Regions from separate parts of the Thalassotalea crassostreae genome, predicted to be linked through region 2. Evidence: predicted binding sites of a transcription regulator. Region 2 holds the regulator's gene; the other holds the start of a gene.
The links. Region 2 encodes LexA, which represses DNA repair genes until DNA is damaged. Its sites were predicted from a motif close to TACTGTATNNNNATACAGTA; they were not measured.

Region 1 (9,950 bases), 1.9 Mb from region 2:
ATATTAGCGCTGAAGATGTGTATAAAATATTACTTGAACAGCATGAAGAAATTGGCTTAGCTACAGTTTATCGAGTATTGAACCAATTTGATGATGCAGGCATTGTCACTCGCCATCATTTTGAAGGTGGAAAATCAGTATTTGAACTCTCACATAAAGCCCATCACGATCATTTAGTTTGCTTAAAGTGCGGCAAAGTAGTCGAGTTTGAAGATGATATTATTGAACAACGTCAAGAAAACATCGCGAAAAGTAATAATATAAAATTAACTAATCACAGTTTATATCTTTATGGTGAATGTGAAGACGAAGTAGCTTGCGAAGAATATAGAAAGTCTCACTCCTAAAAGTTCTGATTATTATCAGCTAATGTCCATAAATTGAGCCCAGCATAGCCTGGGCTTTTTTATGCCTTCGATTTGACACCTAATCCCCAATACCTGTTTAAATTGATGTCTTTGTCTATTCGTCGACTATACTAGAGCGTGAAACTTATCTTAGGGACTATGATGATGAAGACGACGATAAAAATTTATAATAGAGCTACCCGTTCGTTATTTACTGCGGTTTGTCGTGTTGGTTTTTGTGCTGGTTTTATTAGTTTACTCACATCTTGTGCCAATGAACCAGAGCCTGTCACGCCAGAGTGCGATTATCAGAACTATCTAAACATCAATAAAAGTGTGCAATCGTTTGTATGGGATAAGCAGCAAAACGATGTGCTAACCTCTGAGTGGCAGCAAATCAGCCTAAATCAAATTGCCAAAAAATATCAGTATTTACATAGAAAAAGTGAAGAGGACGTTCTGCAAGCTGAGAAAGAACTAACTTGGCTACAGACAAACCTTACAACATTAAAGAGTATCAATAATGATCTACTGACCAATATTGAGGCGCAAACATGCTTGGCCGGCACAGACGTTAAAGAACCTGGTTATATCGAAAAACAAAATGAAGCCATTGAATACATCTTAGAAAATTACCAAACATTAACTGACGATGTTGCTGAAAAAAAAGCAATGGTTGAAGGTAAAGTTAAAATGCAGCAATAGCGAGTGATTGTTCAATTGAAGTGACACAGAGATGACTGTGTACTTAAGTTGAACTTATTAGAAATTGAGTTTTTATCTTATAGACAATATTTATTTGAACTAAGATAGTTTATAATTTCCCATCAAATTAGAACTCACTAACAAAGCTAGCGCACCATGACCTCGTCGAAAAGTAACTCCGCCAATATAGGTTTGATCAATCCTAAAAGTCCTGAAAATGTTGGCTCTATTATGCGCGCCAGTGGTTGCTATCAGGTTGAAAGTGTTAGTTACACCGGTAAGCGTTATGGCTTTGCTTCAAAGTTCCAAACTGACACTAAAAATGTTTCTGAAAAAATTCCACTTTCAGAAGTAGACGATATTATTAATGCTAAGCCTGAAGGTGCAACGATTGTTTGTGTAGACTTAGTTGAAGGCGCGACTGCCCTGCCTGAATTTAAACACCCTGAAAACGCCTATTATATCTTTGGCCCTGAAGATGGCACCATAGCGCAAAAAATCATTGATTGTGCTGATAATGTGGTTTACATCCCCACCATTGGCTGCATGAATTTAGCGGCAACAGTAAACGTTGTTTTATATGATCGATTAGCTAAATCGAAGACGTCTATCGGCTCTGATGAGTTAATTCGAGCAAGTCGTGATACCAACAACAAAGTCAAAATTAAACGTTAGAGTAGATAGCAGAGAGTTACTTTCTATAAAGTCTAGTTATCTCTGACATAAGGATTAGTGCGACGCTCTTCACCAAATGTGCCCATCGGTCCGTGACCAGGAATAAACTTAACATCATCTCCCAACGGCCATAATTGGGTTTTAATGGCATTAACCAGTGTCGCTTGGTCCCCTTTAGGAAAATCTGTACGCCCAATCGAACCACGAAAAAGTACATCACCAACTTGCGCAAGCTTTGATTCGCGATGAAAAAACACGATATGTCCTGGCGTGTGACCTGGGCAAAAGTATACTTCGAGTGTTTCATTACCAACGGTAACTGTATCACCACCTTCTAACCATCGATTGGTTTTAAACACCCGTGCTCCAGGGAAACCGAATTGTTTAATCTGATGATCAAAGATATCAATCCAAAATTGGTCGTCTTTGTGTGGTCCTTCAATAGGCAAAGATAAGCTATCAGCGATATCTTGCGTGCCGCCAGCATGATCAACGTGAGAATGAGTTAATAATAATTTAGTTAGCTTTATTCCATGATTCTGTGCTTCAGCTAGCAAGCGCGGTGTTTCGCCACCAGCGTCAATAATTGCGCCTTCCATTGTTTGATCGCACCAAATTAATGTCGCGTTTTGTTGAAAAGGCGTAACGGGAATGATTTTATACTGCAGCATAGAAAGTTCTTCGTATTTCAAATTAGCCCAATAATAAGCAAATACGTAAGTTGTTTCTAGTGCAATAACGGCACTTTTGCATAAATTACAGCTGATGTGTTTAAACGACTAGCTCTTTGCTGATAATTTTACTTGCCTTTATAACCCGTAAATTAGTAAGCTCAGATAAATAAAAATGTCATAGTGATTATAAAAATGCTTCATTTTAAATGATCTCACTAATGACGATACAAAATAATAATTATAAGAAGTAATCTATATGTCTATTATCCGTGATTCTTTTCACTCACGTATCGGCTTTGTTTTAGCAGCCGCTGGTTCCGCTATTGGCTTGGGAAATATTTGGGGCTTCCCTACACAAGCTGCTAATAATGGTGGCGGAGCGTTCGTTTTCGTTTATCTCATGGTTACCGTTTTATTAGCTTTACCGGCGTTATATGCAGAAATGTATATAGGTAACCAGGCACAAAAAAATCCAGTTTCAGCATTAGAAGATGCCTGTGAAGGTGTTTCTCGAAATGTCGGCAAATATGCAGGTTTATTTGGCTTATTAGGCGCGATATTAATGTTAAGCTTCTATTCAATCGTTGCTGGTTGGATGCTATCTCATGCGCTATCGCCACTGGCACAGCTCAGTGGATTTGACTCTGTGGCGACTTGGTTAGGAGAGTCTAGTGATCTGCGCAATCTAATATTTACCCCTATATTTATAATTCTTAGTGCGCTAGTGATAAAAAAAGGCGTTCACGCCGGTATCGAACGTTGGTCTAGCCGATTAATGCCAATTCTTTTTCTATTGCTTGTTGCTTTGATCATCTATATTTTACAGCAACCTGGCGCTAGTGAAGGCATAGAGATGTACTTAGTTCCTGATTTTAGCCAATTAAAAGACCCGAACTTAATTATTGCAGCAATGGGACAAGCTTTCTTCTCTTTATCCATTGGTGTCGGCGGTATGATGGTATACGGCTCTTACATGAAAAAAGGTGAAGGTCTCGGTAAATTAGTGGTTTCGATCACCGCGTTAGATACGTTGATTGCTATTCTTGCAGGTTTACTTATCATCCCAACACTTTTCGTCGCTCAGCATATGGGTCAAGAAGTGTTTACTAATGGCCAACTCATTGGCGGCCCACAATTAATATTTTCGGTATTACCGACATTATTTGAATCAATGGGAACCGTTGGTGTTTATATTGCGCTTATGTTTTTCTCATTAATGTCGATGGCGGCACTTACTTCAACAATTTCAGCTACCGAAGTTCCTGTTTCCTACTTACTTGAAAGCAAAGGCTATTCGCGTGGTAAGGCTACACTCTTAGTTTCTATAATTGTCTTAGCCGCGTGTATGACCTTAGTGTTTAATTTTGACACATTATTTGATGCAGTAATTAGCTGGGTAAATACCTTCCAATTGCCGATAATGGGTTTATTTTACTTTATTGTGGTTGGCTGGATATGGAAGCGTGGCAATCTACTTAAAGACAAAGCGGTTATTGATGCCAAGCCAAGCTTAAAGCTTTGGGGCAACTATTTACGATTCGTATGTCCATTGTTACTGACCGTTGTATTTGTTAATACTGTGATGGCGATGTAATAGCCATTTAACGGCATTTAAGCGACAGATAAAACAAAAAAGGGAGCATCTGCTCCCTTTGTATTATCAATGAGCAAAAAGCTATTCGGTTATCGATAGCTTCTCATCTGTTAACTCAACTTGTTCAATTTTTTCAAATCGATTAGATATTTTATCTGCTGATGTATGAATTTGTTTCACATCAGTAGCTGCTTGGTCGATATGTTTGGCTAGATTGTCAAAACGAGTTCGAAAGCGACCAAAATCTTTACCTAAGAGCCCTAGATGCTCTTGTATTAAATGAACTTGCTGACGGGTTGCCTCATCCTTAATAACAGAGCGAGCCGTGGTCAAAATTGCCATAAGCGTCGTTGGCGAGGTTAACCAAACACGATTTTGATAAGCGAGCTCTACCAGTTCAGGGAAATGAGCATGGATCTCAGCAAATACTGCTTCAGCGGGAATAAACATGATCGCGCCATCAGACGTTTCCTTATCGATAATGTATTTGCCAGCAATATCGCCAATATGCTTTTTAATGTCTTGTTTAAACTGGCGCTCTGCAAGTTTGCGGTCACTTTCGCCAAGATGCACATCCATCATTTTCTTAAAGCTTTCTAATGGAAACTTTGAATCGATGGCAACGTTGCCGGTAGGCTCTGGCAAAAACAGCATGCAATCGGCAATTTTGCTATTACTCAAAGTATGCTGCAAAGCAAAGTGTTTTTCCGGTAGTACATTACGAATCAACGCATTTAATTGAACTTCACCAAATGCACCACGCGAGCGCTTATCACTTAGCACTTCTTGTAAACTCACCACATTGCCTGATAGCTCGGTAATTTTTTTCTGTGCGTCGTCAATTAGCGCTAGACGCTTAACAATATCATTGAATGTCTTGGTGGTTTTATCAAAGCCATCGGTTAAACGTTTTTCAACACCGGTGGAAATATCTTGTAAACGTTTGTCAGTGCTTTCGGTAAGTTCCTTCATCCGCTTCGCTAACACTTCAGCATTCATCGCCATCGATTTAGAAAGCTCTTCCCTGCTTTCTTTCGTGGATTTATTTAAATGGGTAACAAGCTGATTAATGGCAAACAATTGGTTTTTATTAAATTGCTCTTTGTGTTCGGCAAGTTGTTGTAGCAGTTTAATTTGTAGCACTGCGCCGGTATTTTCTTGACTAGAACGTAAATCTTGTATCTGTTTTACTAGTTGTGAGGCTCTATCTTGCGCAACTTTATTATCATTATTTTGATTGTTAACGGCGTTACTTAAGGAAGACACTTTGGCTAGCAGAATAACGGTCATTATGCTCAATAGCACAAGCAATGATAAAGCGACGTAAAGGAAAATTGATGGATCTATTTGGGCACTGTTCATGGCTAAAACCACTGGTTATTTTTACAGTCCATTTAATCATTAACGGCTCTTTAAGGTCAAGGAGTTATTTACTCAACCTAGACATATCAGTTTGATATTAAAAAAAATCCCGGCAGATGCCGGGATTTGAAATTGATTAATGGCTCAAATTACTCGCCGTTTTTCTCTAGATATTTATCCATCCAAACAAAAATTTCTCGATACCATTCTTTTAAATTATCTGGATTGCGAATATGGTGATCTTCATCTGGGAACATCACTAAACGAGACTCTAGGCCTTTACGTTTCATCGTTGTGAACGCACCTAAACTTTGGCCATAAGGTACACGGTAATCAAGTTCACCCTGGATAATTAACATTGGCATTTTCCAGTTGTCTACGAAGCGTGATGGATCATACTTGCTGTACTCTTCTTCTTTTTCCCAATATGGGCCAGTAAAGTCGTGTTCAGGGAACCATAGCTCTTCTGTTACATTGTAAAAGCTCTTCATGTCGAATAAGCCAGCATGGTTAACAATACAGTTGAAACCATCAGACCAGTTACCCATGATCCAATTCATCATGTAACCACCGTATGATGCGCCGAGCGCACAAGCGTTATCACGGTCTAACCAAGGTTGGCTTTTGGTGATGTAATCCATACCTTTTTGTAAATCTTCTAATGGACGAGAGCCCCAGTTTTGACTGATTGAGTCAGTGAATGCCTGACCGTAGCCAGTCGAGCCATGGAAATCTACCATCACTACGCCATACCCTTGTGCCGCCCAAAGTTGAGCGTTCCAACGATAGTGGAACATATTACCAAAGCTACCTTGTGGTCCGCCATGTACTAAAAACGCGATTGGATATTGCTCACCTTGTTTAAAGTTTGCCGGCTTAACTAAGTAGCCATGAACGTCTTCGTTGTTCCAGCCTTTAAACTTAAATTGTTCGAAGTCGCCAAGCTTCACATTAGCAAGCTTGTCTTTGTTTATGTCAGTTAACTGCTTAATGCCGTAACCGTCAGTTTTAACTGTATAAATATCTGCAGGGTGACCTAAGTCATGACGAGTAAAGTAAACACTATCACCGGCAATTGACACATCGCCTGAGTAACCTTGACTGCTGATTGTCGTTACTTCACCAAACTGAAGATCAATGTTAAAAATACTTTTTTGACCAACATCTTGCGCAACGGCAATAACACTGCGATTGTCGCTAGCAAATTGGAAGCTTGCAATTGAACGATCCCACAATGGCGCTACTTTTTGTGTTTCATTACTGCGTAAATCTTTTACATGCAAGGTGTACTTATCCGATTCATAAACCGGTGTATTCATTGCTTTATATGCAAGATAACGTCCGTCAGATGAATAAACAGGCATTGCATCCCATGCTTCATTATCGTCCGTTAAGTTATTGATTTTAGCCGATTCAATATCAACTTCAAAGATATCCCAATTCGTCGTCCATGCTTGATCATCACTAGGTAGCTTTGCCGAAAATGCGATGCTTTTGCCATTTGGATTGAACGATACTTGGCCAATTCCAGCAATATCGGAATCCCACGATGGCATTAAATCTTTGGCATTGGTGGCAACTTTACCTTGTTCAAGGTTCGCTACAAACAAGTGAGTATTAAAGTTATCTAACCAATGATCCCAGTGACGAACCATTAATTTATCGTAGGCACGAGTATTATGCTTTTTCGCCTTTTCAGCGTTCATTGCATCAATGGTACACTTGAACGTCTCACAACCTGGCATTACTGTAAACGCTAATGCGATTTGCTGCTCATCGCTTGATAATTTATAACCTTCAACCGAAAGAGGGAAATCGGTACGCTGAATCGCTTCACCACCAGTTAATGGTAAAAACCATAATTGCGTAGAACCGCTACGTGACGATAAGAAATAAACACCCGAGCCATCTTTTGCCCATACAACTGAAGATTCACTGGTTGCGTGACTTGTTATTTGTGATGTTTTACCGGTTTTGATATCTAAAAGGTAAAGGTGGTTAGTGTTTTTCTCTTGGCCTTTTTTTACACCATAAACAAGCTTGCTGCCGTTTGGTGAAATCACTACATCATGTAGTTGGTTTAAATTATTTAACGTATCAACCGTTAGAATATCGCTTTTCGCGTTAACAGTTGTGCTTAAAGACATTGCTGCTAGTGCAGCAATACTTAGGGTTTTATTGAACTTCATATTTTGTTTCTTTATTACTTCTAAATTAACTTTTGTTTAACTTGTTTCTAACTTTCGTTTTTAAAAATGACAAACGCCCTGTCGGGCGCTTGTTTTTCTAAATTTTAGGATTACGAATTATTCGCAGCATCCATTACTTCTATTTTGCCTTTCCAAATAGCTGGACCGGTTACATGTGCAGATTCACCAGTGCTATCCACAGCAACGGTTACTGGCATATCTTCTACGTCAAATTCGTAAATAGCTTCCATACCTAGTTCTTCAAAAGCAACAACGCGTGATTTCTTAATTGCTTTTGACACTAAATAAGCAGCGCCGCCAACAGCCATCAAGTACACAGATTTGTGATTCTTGATGCTTTCAACAGTACCTGGACCACGTTCAGCTTTACCAATCGTACCTAATAAGCCGGTTTCGGCTAACATCATTTCGGTAAACTTATCCATACGAGTTGCCGTTGTCGGACCCGCAGGACCTACAACCTCATCGCCTACCGCATCTACAGGACCCACGTAATAAATAAATTTATTGGTGAAGTCTACGCCTTCTGGTAAACCTTCACCTGACTCAAGTAATTGTTGGATCTTTTTGTGTGCCGCATCACGACCGGTCAAGATTTTACCTGAAAGTAATACCGTCTCGCCGGTTTTCCAGCTGGCAATTTCTTCTTTGGTTAAGGTGTTTGCATTAGCACGACGTACATTTTCGCCAACTTCCCATGTCACTTCAGGCCATTCTTCAAGTTTTGGCGGAGTAAGATCTGCTGGGCCACTGCCATCAAGATGGAAATGAACATGGCGAGTTGCAGCACAATTGGGGATCATCACCACTGGTTTAGAAGCAGCATGGGTTGGAACCGCATTAATCTTAACGTCAACAACCGTTGTTAAACCACCAAGACCTTGTGCACCAATACCCAGTTTGTTTACGCGTTCAAAAATTTCTAAACGTAATTCTTCTTCAGCATTTTGTGGACCACGGTCGATTAATTCCTGAATATCTACAGGATCCATTAAGCTTTCTTTCGCCAGTACACCAGCTTTTTCGGCCGTACCGCCAATGCCTATGCCTAACATGCCTGGTGGACACCAACCAGCGCCCATTGTTGGTAAGGTTTTTACTACCCAATCAGCAATTGAATCTGACGGGTTTAACATTGCCATTTTAGTTTTATTTTCACTACCGCCACCTTTTGCAGCGATCATTACTTCAACACCACTACCTGCAACCAAATCAAGATGCACAACAGAAGGCGTGTTATCTTTAGTATTGATTCGTTTACCAGCGGGATCTTTTACAATCGATGCTCGCAGTGGATTATCTGGATTGTTGTATGCACGGCGAGTACCTTCATCAACCATTTGTTGCACAGTTAATTCTGTTTTATCCCACTTAACGTCCATACCTACTTTCACGAAACAAGTCACGATACCGGTATCTTGACAGATTGGACGATGCCCTTCTGCAGACATTCTTGAGTTAATCAAAATTTGTGCGATTGCATCTTTTGCCGCAGTACTTTGCTCTTTGTTGTAGGCTTTTTCCAGGGCTTGGATAAAATCAATTGGATGATAAAAAGAAATATATTGTAAAGCATCTTCAATGCTATCAATAAAATCCTGTTGCTTTATAACAGTCATAGTGTTCTCACCGTCTATATCAATGTTTTAATAATACGTTTTACCGTGCGGTAACGTTTTATATTCTATATGTATAAGTCTAAATGTATAAATATCGGCATATCATACAGTGCAGCAAGGTTTATCACAATAAGACAAAGGGCTATAAATCAGTCAATTTCGCTTGCCGTTTTATCGTCAATGAAAAAGAAAATAATAAAATCGTCAATTGATAGGCGTAAGTTTTAACTTTTGATACAATGACGAGCAATTGAATGATTGCAAAAAAGCGGTAACACGGCACTGTGAATCAACAAAACGATAGCAATAAAAACGGCAATACCAATACTACAATGAGTAACCTATCGACCATCGATATGCCCCATTGGCAGCACTTACACCCTGAAACTTTATTTTCAATTTGGGCCAATGACAATTGGGCTTTTTGGTTAGACTCAGGCGAAAGTGACCATGTAGATAGTAACTACGACATCTTAGTGTTTTCTCCCGTTGCCACACTAAAAACATCAAATAAAAGCACGCGAATTAATTATCTCACCGAGGATAAAGTTGAAGTCTCGGCTGAAGATCCGCTGAAACTGCTGCAACAAGTGCAAAACAGAGTGTTTCCAAAACCATTTAGCAATCAAAGTAAAATGCCATTTATCGGTGGCGCTGTTGGCTACTTTAGTTACGATTTAGGTCGTCGTTTTGAACAATTGCCGGCAACAAGCTTACTTGATATTACGCTGCCAGATATGGCCGTAGGCATCTATAAACAAGCG
Region 2 (9,950 bases):
TTAATTGTTTATATATTATTTTAATGTGGTCTAACCATTGAATTGACCATCATTAAAAAGCAACAAACGTAAAGTAACAATATCGCATACAAATGCAGTAAGGAAAGTAAGTGAAAGTAGCAGTAATAGGGGCAAGTGGTTACGCCGGCGCTCAGTTGGTTGAGATACTAAACCGTCATAGCAAGGTCAGTGATCTGCAACTACTTGTGTCAGAAAATAGTGAATCAAGTGGTGCATTGTTTTCAGAACTATATCCGCGCTTGCAAGGTGTCTGTGATTTTCCGTTACAACCGTTTTCAAAAAATTGGTTGACCGCTAACAGCGATCTTGATGCGGTGTTTTTTGCCACTCCTCATGAATATTCTCAGCTTTGGGCTAATGCTTTTGTAGAGCAAGGTACCAAAGTATTTGATTTGTCCGGTGCATTTCGTTTACCGAATGCACAAGATTATCCTAAATATTACGGTTTCGAACATCATCATCAGTCATTACTTGATAACGCTATTTATGGTTTAGCTGAATACAACAGTAATGAAATTGCCGGTGCTGATCTGATAGCCGTGCCTGGTTGTTACCCAACAGCAAGTCTAATTGCTCTTAAACCTGTGACTGATGCCAACATGCATAAAGAAAATGGATTGATAGTTGTTAATGGCATTAGCGGCGTAAGCGGTGCCGGAAGAAAGGCAAGTTTAGCAACTAGTTTTAATGAGTTAAGCCTTAAGGCATACAATATTTTAGCGCACCGTCATCAGCCAGAAATTAGTCAACATTGTGGTAGCCAGGTTATTTTTAACCCGCACATCGCGCCATTCAAACAAGGCTTACTTTCGACGGTTACATTACAGCTCAATGATGATGTAACCGAAGAACAAGTGGTTAATGCCTACCAAAGCGCATACCAAGATAAGCCTTTAGTTCGTATTTCTAAAAGCTGGCCACAAATTGACGATGTAGCAAATACGCCATTCGCTAATGTATTTTTCAAGTACGACCAAGACACTCACACCTTAGTGGCGAGTTGTGCCATTGATAATTTATTAAAAGGTGCGGCAAGCCAAGCGGTGCAGTGTTTCAATATTACTTTGGGACTTGATAGCCAATATGCATTAATCAATGACAACAAAATTGGTGGCGCAAATGACTAATCAAGAGCATAACCAAGTGAGCAATCAGGGCATGTCACAAAGTCCTTTAGTAATAAAAATTGGCGGCGCAATCATGGAGTCTACCGATGCGCAAATAAGCCTATTTAATACGATTAAAAAATTACAAAAGCAAAACCGTAATGTCGTCATTGTTCATGGTGGCGGCTGTGTTGTTGACCAACAATTGGCGGCAGCCGGTTTTGTCAGTGACAAAATTGATGGATTAAGAGTAAGTAGTCCTGAGCACATGGATATTATTGTTGGCGCACTTTCGGGCTCGGTAAATAAAAACCTAGTTTCAATGGCCAGTAGTTGTGGTATTTCGTCGATTGGCTTGGCCTTGCATGATGGCAACATGATTAAATGTGTTGCTGCCGATGCCAAGTTAGGTTGTGTCGGTATTCCACAAACTAATGATCACACAACGTTAGAAGCGCTGATGCAAGCAGGAAACTTGGTATTTATCTCATCAATTGGCAGTTTAGCGAACGGTCAATTAGTCAATGTTAATGCAGATGATGCCGCAGTCGCGATAAGCGAGTTGATAGACGCTGAGTTAGTGTTACTTACTGATGTTGCCGGTGTGAAAGGCAAAGACGATGAATATTTAGCAGAATTAAATAATGAGCAGGCACAACAATTGATTGATGAAGGCATTATTAACGGCGGCATGATTGCTAAAGTAAGAGCGGCGTTTGCCGCAGCAACGCAATTGCGACGAAGTATCGCGGTGGCCAGTTGGAAAACTCCCGAGCAACTATTATTGTTGCAAAATGGGCAGGTTATCGGCACCCGCATTAACCCTTAATTCATATTTTACTTATATCAAATTAAACAAAAGAAATTATTAGGATACTTTATGTCGTTAAATCATTTTTTAGCTGATGACTTACTAAGCAAACAACAGTTATTGGCACTTATCGCACAAGGCTTAGAAATAAAAGCCAACCCAGCGAAGTACAGCAATGCCTTAGCCGGTAAATCTGTAGTGACCATTTTTGAAAAACCATCTCTGCGTACTCACATCAGTTTTGATATTGGTATCAATAAGCTAGGCGGTCATAGTCTATACATTGGTCAGCAAAACGGTCAACTTGGCGAACGTGAGCGAGTTAAAGATGTGGCGAAAAACTTAGCTTGTTGGGCTGATATCGTTGTTGCCCGTGTATTCAAACAAAGCGTCCTTGATGAAATGGCAGAGCACGGTGGCATTCCTGTGATCAATGCATTGAGTGATTTATACCATCCTTGTCAGGCACTTGCTGATTATATGGCATTAACTGAAACCTTTGGTTCGTTGGAAGGATTAAACCTTGCCTATATTGGCGATGGCAACAATGTATCTAATTCATTGATGCTTATGGGCAGTGTACTTGGTGTTAATGTCACTGTGATCACGCCTGAAGGTCATGAACCAACCGCCGATATGATTAGCAAAGCGCAACAGTTGGCAGCGCAAAGTGGCTCAACGTTGACAATAAGTACTGACATTAAGGATGCTGAAAACCAACAGGTTATCTATACTGATACTTGGATTTCAATGGGTGATGATACTAAAGTTGCTGACATCCTAGCTAAGTTTATGCCGTATCAAATAAACGATGAATTAATGGATAAAGCGGGCGCATCTGCTGTGATGCACTGCCAACCAGCACACCTTGAACAAGAAATTACCACTAGCGTTTTTGACTCAGATAAGTCACTCGCATTTTTACAAGCGGAAAATCGCATGTGGGCACAAAATTCTGTGTTATTGACCTTAGTTAACGGTAAGTAGTTAACCTAACAGTCAATACACAAAACAACTTAAATTTAAATATTGAAAGCATTAGAGAACGTTATGAGCATTAAGAAAACTGGAATTAAAAAAGTAGTATTAGCCTATTCTGGCGGATTGGACACATCGGCGATCATCCCATGGTTGAAAGAGAACTATGACGGTTGTGAAGTTGTTGCCTTCTGCGCCGATGTTGGTCAAGGCGAAGAAGAGCTTGATGGCATTGTAGAAAAAGCCATTGCTAGTGGTGCATCTGAATGTCATGTTGTTGACTTGAAAGAAGAGTTTGTTAAAGACTACATTTATCCAATCATTAAAACTGGTGCGGTATATGAAGGTCAGTACTTGTTAGGTACATCAATGGCTCGTCCAGTAATTGCTAAGGCGCACGTCGAAGTCGCTTTGAAAGTTGGTGCTGATGCGGTATGTCATGGCTGTACTGGTAAAGGTAATGACCAAGTGCGTTTTGAGTCTTGTTTTGCTGCCCTTGCTCCGCAACTAACTGTTATTGCGCCATGGCGTGAATGGGACATGGTTTCTCGTGAAGATTTACTTGATTACCTGGCAGAGCGTAACGTCCCTTGTAGTGCATCACTAACTAAAATATACAGTCGTGATGCAAACGCATGGCATATCTCACACGAAGGTGGTGAATTAGAAGACCCTTGGTGTGAGCCGTCTAAAGAAGTTTGGACGATGACTACCGATCCAGAAGATGCGCCAAATAAACCAGGTTCAGTCATGCTTAGTTTTGAAAAAGGTGAATTGGTTGCCGTAGATGGCAAAGCCATGTCACCTTATCAATGTTTAGTTGACCTTAATGAAAAAGCTGGCGCACATGGTGTTGGTCGTATTGATATCGTAGAAAACCGTTTAGTTGGTATGAAGTCTCGTGGTTGTTATGAAACCCCAGGTGGCACTGTATTAATGGCGGCATACAAAGGGCTAGAGTCATTAATTCTTGATAAAGAATCTTTAAAGTTTAGAGAGTCTGTTGGTCTAGAGTTTAGTCACGTAATTTACGATGGTCGCTGGTTTAACCCATTAGCTGCCGCGCAAATGGCAGCTTGTGCATCATTTGCAGAGCAAGTAACTGGTGATATCGTAGTGAAACTATACAAAGGCCAAGCAACGGTAACACAACGTCGCTCGCCAAACAGTTTATACTCAGAAGAGTTTGCAACGTTTGGTGAAGATGACGTTTATGACCAAAAGCATGCCGAAGGGTTTATTCGTTTATTCAGCTTGTCGTCACGTATTGCGGCACTGAAAGGACAGGAGAAGTAACATGGCGTTATGGGGTGGCCGTTTCAAAGGCGGAAGTAGTGATAAATTTAAAGCATTTAATGATTCACTGCCATTTGATCAAATTCTTGTACAACAAGATATTCAAGGTTCTATTGGCTGGTCAAAGGCCATTCATAAGGCTGGTGTGCTAACGCTAGATGAACAACAAAAGATGGAACAAGCTCTTGTTGATTTGAGTGCGAAGGTAGAAAGCGGTGAAATTGATTTCACCGATTCTGCTGCTGAAGATATTCACAGTTGGGTTGAGGGTGAACTAATCGAAGTGATTGGTGATATCGCACGCAAACTACATACTGGCAGAAGTCGTAATGACCAAGTTAGTACAGATTTACGCCTTTGGTCTCGTGAACAAGTTGACGTGATCATCGAAACCCTCAATGCGGTTGTAGTTGAGTTAATCAATCTTGCCGACAACAACAAGCAACACATATTACCGGGTTATACACATTTACAACGTGCTCAACCGATCCGTTTTGCTCATTGGTGTATGGCTTATGTTGAAATGCTTAAACGGGATATTTCAAGATTACAAGATGCTCGCGTTCGTCTGAATCAATCACCATTAGGTTGTGGCGCCCTTGCTGGTACTACGTATGAAATTAACCGTTATGACTTAGCCAATTCTCTAGGCTTTGATGGCCCATGTTTAAACTCGCTTGATGCGGTTAGTGATCGTGATTACGTACTGGAATTATTATTTGCAGCAAGTACTGGCATGATGCATTTATCACGTTTCGCTGAAGATTTAATTTTCTTCAACTCTGGTGAAGCTAACTTTATTACTTTAGGTGATGCGGTTACTAGTGGTAGTTCATTAATGCCGCAGAAAAAGAACCCTGATGCACTTGAGCTAATTCGCGGTAAATGTGGCCGTGTTTATGGTTCATTACAGGCATTGTTAGTAACATTAAAAGGCTTACCACTTGCCTATAACAAAGATATGCAAGAAGACAAACAAGGCTTATTCGATGCACTAGAGCAATGGGTATCATGTCTTGATATGGCTGGCGAAGTGATTAACTCGATTGAGTTGAATTCTGCCGAATGTGCTAAAGCGGCACGTGGTGGTTACGCCAATGCCACTGAGCTTGCCGATTATCTGGTTGGCAAAGGTGTTCCATTTAGAACTGCGCACGATATCACTGGTGCAGTAGTGTTATATGCGATTAGCCAAGGCGAACCGCTTGAGAGTCTGCGCTTAGATGAATTTAAACAGTTCAGTTCATTAATAGAGGCCGATGTTTACCCTGTACTTGAATTAGAATACTTAGTAGATAAACGAAACATCCTTGGTGGCACAGGTATTGAACCTGTTACTAAAGTTATCGAACAAAGCCGCTTGCAACTTGGTAGCGCAAATTATGTTGTTCGTGACGCTAAGCTTACCGATATTCGCGCGATTGTGAAGCTGGTAAATTACTGGTCATCAAGAGAAGAGAATTTACCACGCAGTGAAGACGATTTAATCAAATCAATTCGAGATTTCGCTGTAATCGAGGTAAACGGACAAGTGTGTGCATGTGCGGCATTGTATATCTACAGTACTGGACTTGCGGAAATTCGTTCATTAGGAGTAACGATAAATCACCAAGGTAAAGGTTATGGCCAAAAACTTTGTCAGTTCTTACTTGATAGAGCCAAAGCGTTATCATTGATCAAGGTATTCGTATTAACTCGTAAGCCTAAGTTCTTTGAAATGCTAGACTTCTTGCCAGGTGACAAAGACACCTTGCCTGAAAAAGTAATGAAAGATTGTGACTTATGTCCGAAACAAGATAATTGTGACGAAGAAGCGTTGATATACAATTTAAGTGATCATCATTCGATGCCACACTTACTTAATAGTATTGATGTCACAGTGGAGCAATAGCTAATAAAGGCCACTTTAGGCGTCGATAGAAATAAAAAAGGCAGTATTAATGAATATTAATACTGCCTTTTTCTTGTTCTTCTTAAAAGCTAAAAGCTGAAAGAACACTACATCCAATCGGCGTTACGAATAACACCAACGGCAATGCCTTCGATATTAAATGGTGTAGATGCTAAATCGACAACTATTGGTGAGAAATCTTCATTCTCAGCATGCAAGTAAACGACATTGCCTTCACGCTTATAACGTTTCACCGTAACATCATCTTCAACACGAGCAACAACAACCTGACCATTATTGATATCAGTCGTTTGATGAACCGCTAATAAATCACCATCTAAGATGCCGATATCTTTCATACTCTCGCCATTAACTCGTAACAAGTAATCGGCGGCAGGGTGGAATAAATTACCATCAATTTTGTAATTATCTTCAACATGCTCTTGCGCTAAAATAGGCTCACCAGCGGCAACACGGCCAATCAACGGTAAACCTTCTTCTTCAATATGCTCTTCAGCCAATCTAATACCGCGAGAAGTACCCGGTAACATTTCGATAAAGCCTTTTTTCGCGAGTGCTTTTAAATGTTCTTCAGCTGCGTTTGCTGATTTAAAACCAAAGAAATTAGCAATTTCAGCACGAGTAGGTGGCATACCTGTTTCGCCTAGCTTTTCTTTAATAAAGCCAAATATTTGTTCTTGTCTTGCAGTAAGGGCGCGCATATCATTAAGCCTGTTTATCTGTACAGTAACTGTTAGTATATACAGCTAGGTGATAAACGCAACCTATTATTTTGATTGGTAAATTAAAAACTAATTGTCGTCTAAAGCTTATTCCTCTTCATCCTTAGCAAACAATTCCATTAAGCCAATAAGTGCGGCGAAAAGTACTGCGCCAACTGGCCAGATAATCCAAGTGATACCCCAAGCCATTGTCCACAAACTCCAGCCAAGAAATATTGCGATTAATAGTGGCCAGTAAAATGCAGCAAGCTTTTCTGCACGTTTTGCACGTTTGCTTTTTACGCTGTTAAAGTCGCTATCCCTTAACACATTATTAAGGGCATCATATTTTGTCGATACTGGGATCACTAGATATAGTCCTGCCGATATGATCAATAGCAGTACAATTAACATCATTAAGATTAAATCGGTGCCAGCAGCAGACATTGCTGCGAACATCAAAGGTACAAAGCTGACAATAAATAGAAAGATGCCAATCGATAACCGTCTATTGTATGTCGGTCTGAACTTTTTCATCTTCTCGCTAAACACACCGTGTACACCGTATGCTAACTCAAAGCGTTCATCATCTATTACCGTGGTATCGTCGTCATATTGATTGGTTTTGAGAAAGAAGCTTACGGCTATCGAAACCATAATTAAGATAAATACAACGCCGATTGGTGCTGCAATATCACTTGTTAAGTTGAGTTTATTGCTATCGGCCATTGCCAGCAGAAACAGTAACGGTATTACTGAGCAGACGCACAATAGAACCCCTTTAACATTTAAAGCGGTCGCTTCCATCGTGCTATCAATGTATTTCGTTGCTTGTTCTAGGCTTACCTGAATTGTGTCGGAACTTTTGCTGCCTTGGCTCGATTCGAACACTTCATTTTCATCTTTCAATAAAAAATCAGTAGACACATCAAAAAGCTCAGCCAGCATAATGATGCGATTTAAATCAGGGATACTATTTGTACTTTCCCATTTTGATACTGACTGCCTGGAAACATTAAGTTTCTCTGCTAATTCTTCTTGCGACCAACCAAGTTGTTTTCTTAATTTAACGATCTTTTCTGCTAATATCATAAAGTTTGTTCCTTCACTCGTAATTGAGCGCCTAGCATAGAAAGTCGGTTGGTTGCAGACTAGCAAGCTAGGTTGTTATTTTGTCAACTCACGGTTGCACTATAGCTAAGTACATAAAATCATTGATGTTTTAATTTTGATTTTTACATGTTTTTTTAATTGTTTTTGTTGTTATTGTACTTTTACAGCATCGCTAGGATTTGACCAACTTGCTTGCCAAAGGTCATTTCCATCAACAAAATAGACATTATCACCATCAATAATACTGCGATGACCGTATCGGCTTTGCAGGTCTTCTTCATATTCGGGTTGCACCGCGCCGACTCTATCAAGCATCGAGTTATCAACTTCAAACAACTCTAACGACGACTTGTATTGATGACGATAATCCCATTGATTTGTCATCTCATCGAATGTTTCTATGTATTGATGAACATACAAAGGCACCGTAAATGACATTGAGCCATCAGAGTGATTTAAGCTAGTGAAAGCATGGAAATCATATTCTACTTCGGTTTGCGTCCCAGGGTATGTGTAGGTTATGAGTTCGCTTGGTGAGGTTGGATCGCTGATATCAAATAGAGATATTTTTGCGCCATGGGCCAAGGTTTCATCATTAATTAATGCTTGCGGAAATTGCCATTGTTCTTGCTCTTTATCGCCATCGGCTCTGGTATCGATAACTTCGGCAAAGCCCCAAAATAAACCATCGGTTTGTCGACCAATGCCGATAAGTAGATTTTCATCAACAGGATGCAAGTAAGCTGAATACCCCGGTATTTCCAATTGCCCTTCGATTGTCGGATTTGCAGGTTCGCTTAAATCAATTACATACAAGGGGTCGGTTCTTCTAAATGTTACAACGTAAGCTTTGTTGTCGCGATAACGCACAGCGTAAATATCTTCACCAGGTTTGCCGATGGTTTGCTCACTGCCATCTTCTGGTAAACGAGCAACTTCACTCATTTCGAAATTACTAGTATCGAGTACAAATAACTTGTGTTCTATAGTATTTTCTCGCCAATTACGCTCTGTTGTAATAACTCTTAAGTAATCATCTTGTTCACTAAAGCGATAACTTGCGTTGTTCCAGCCAACTGCCCCAGGTACTTGCCCCGACGATTGGTAGTTAAGGGTTGTTAAATTAAACTTATGCATTTGCGTGAATGATTGTTCGCTGTTGTCTGTATATTGATAAATATCGTTGAACAACACTAGCGAGTTGGTCGATGAATATATTTGCTGACTTTCTGCGCCGATACATACAGATTGTATTTGTTCGGGCTGTTCTAAGTTTATTTTGACAACATATATTAACGCTTGATACCCCAGTGACTCGTCATTATCAGCAATATCTTCAAGATAACAATTACTCGTTAATAACTGCGCCTCTTCATTGCCATATTGGTAGGTGGCTAATAAGTCTTGAGCGTCAATTTGCTCGACGGCGTCTTTGAGTTCTTCAGGCGTTTGCCCGTAATAAATATCATCATATTGAGTAAAGTTTGGCGAAAAGCGAGTAACAACGTAAAGCTCATTATCAACACGGCGACTATTTACTAGTGAACCGCTGATCTTAAATTGGTGTTTATCAAACTCTTGGTTTGAAACAACAGCGCTCTGATCGTCGATAATATCGATCATCACAATCGGCGGTTGATACTGGTATTGGCCAATGCCAGATTGTTGATCAGAAACCAATGGTTCGGAATAGTAATGGTTATAAGATTCGCCTATCGCTGTTAAAGTATTACCGAATAGGTATAAGCCTTGGTAATGGCTATTTTCTGATAACATTACGGTGTTTCTATAACTAAGCTTTGAAGCGGATTTTTCGAATGCTTTAATTGTCGGCTTAGATTTATACTGCGGTGATGTTAAGAGAAAAAGGTGTTCACCGTTAAATTCAACTCGGTCGGCTTCATCAACGCCGGATTCTTGTGTATTTGTTTCGGAGAACTGATTGCTATCAGTACCGTCACTCACCGCTTCGGCATCAGCAACAGGGTTATTAGCTATTTCATCATTTCGGT

Region 1: a site for LexA is predicted at 5,367-5,386, ahead of LT090_RS06380 (DNA recombination protein RmuC). Genes of this name have one in related genera too.

Annotation. Positions count from the first base shown of each region.
Region 1 is NZ_CP017689.1:1,469,682-1,479,631, reverse strand. It holds gene fur (ferric iron uptake transcriptional regulator) at 1-347, shown strand, start outside; gene LT090_RS06400 (hypothetical protein) at 507-1,052, shown strand; gene LT090_RS06395 (RNA methyltransferase) at 1,209-1,727, shown strand; gene LT090_RS06390 (MBL fold metallo-hydrolase) at 1,760-2,398, opposite strand; gene LT090_RS06385 (sodium-dependent transporter) at 2,658-3,995, shown strand; gene LT090_RS06380 (DNA recombination protein RmuC) at 4,077-5,357, opposite strand; gene LT090_RS06375 (S9 family peptidase) at 5,507-7,546, opposite strand; gene LT090_RS06370 (fumarate hydratase) at 7,657-9,186, opposite strand; gene pabB (aminodeoxychorismate synthase component I) at 9,519-9,950, shown strand, end outside.
Region 2 is NZ_CP017689.1:3,469,436-3,479,385, reverse strand. It holds gene argC (N-acetyl-gamma-glutamyl-phosphate reductase) at 111-1,148, shown strand; gene argB (acetylglutamate kinase) at 1,117-1,956, shown strand; gene LT090_RS15075 (ornithine carbamoyltransferase) at 2,008-2,925, shown strand; gene LT090_RS15070 (argininosuccinate synthase) at 2,989-4,212, shown strand; gene argH (argininosuccinate lyase) at 4,214-6,103, shown strand; gene lexA (transcriptional repressor LexA) at 6,211-6,825, opposite strand; gene LT090_RS15055 (helix-turn-helix domain-containing protein) at 6,934-7,917, opposite strand; gene LT090_RS15050 (beta-propeller domain-containing protein) at 8,089-9,950, opposite strand, start outside.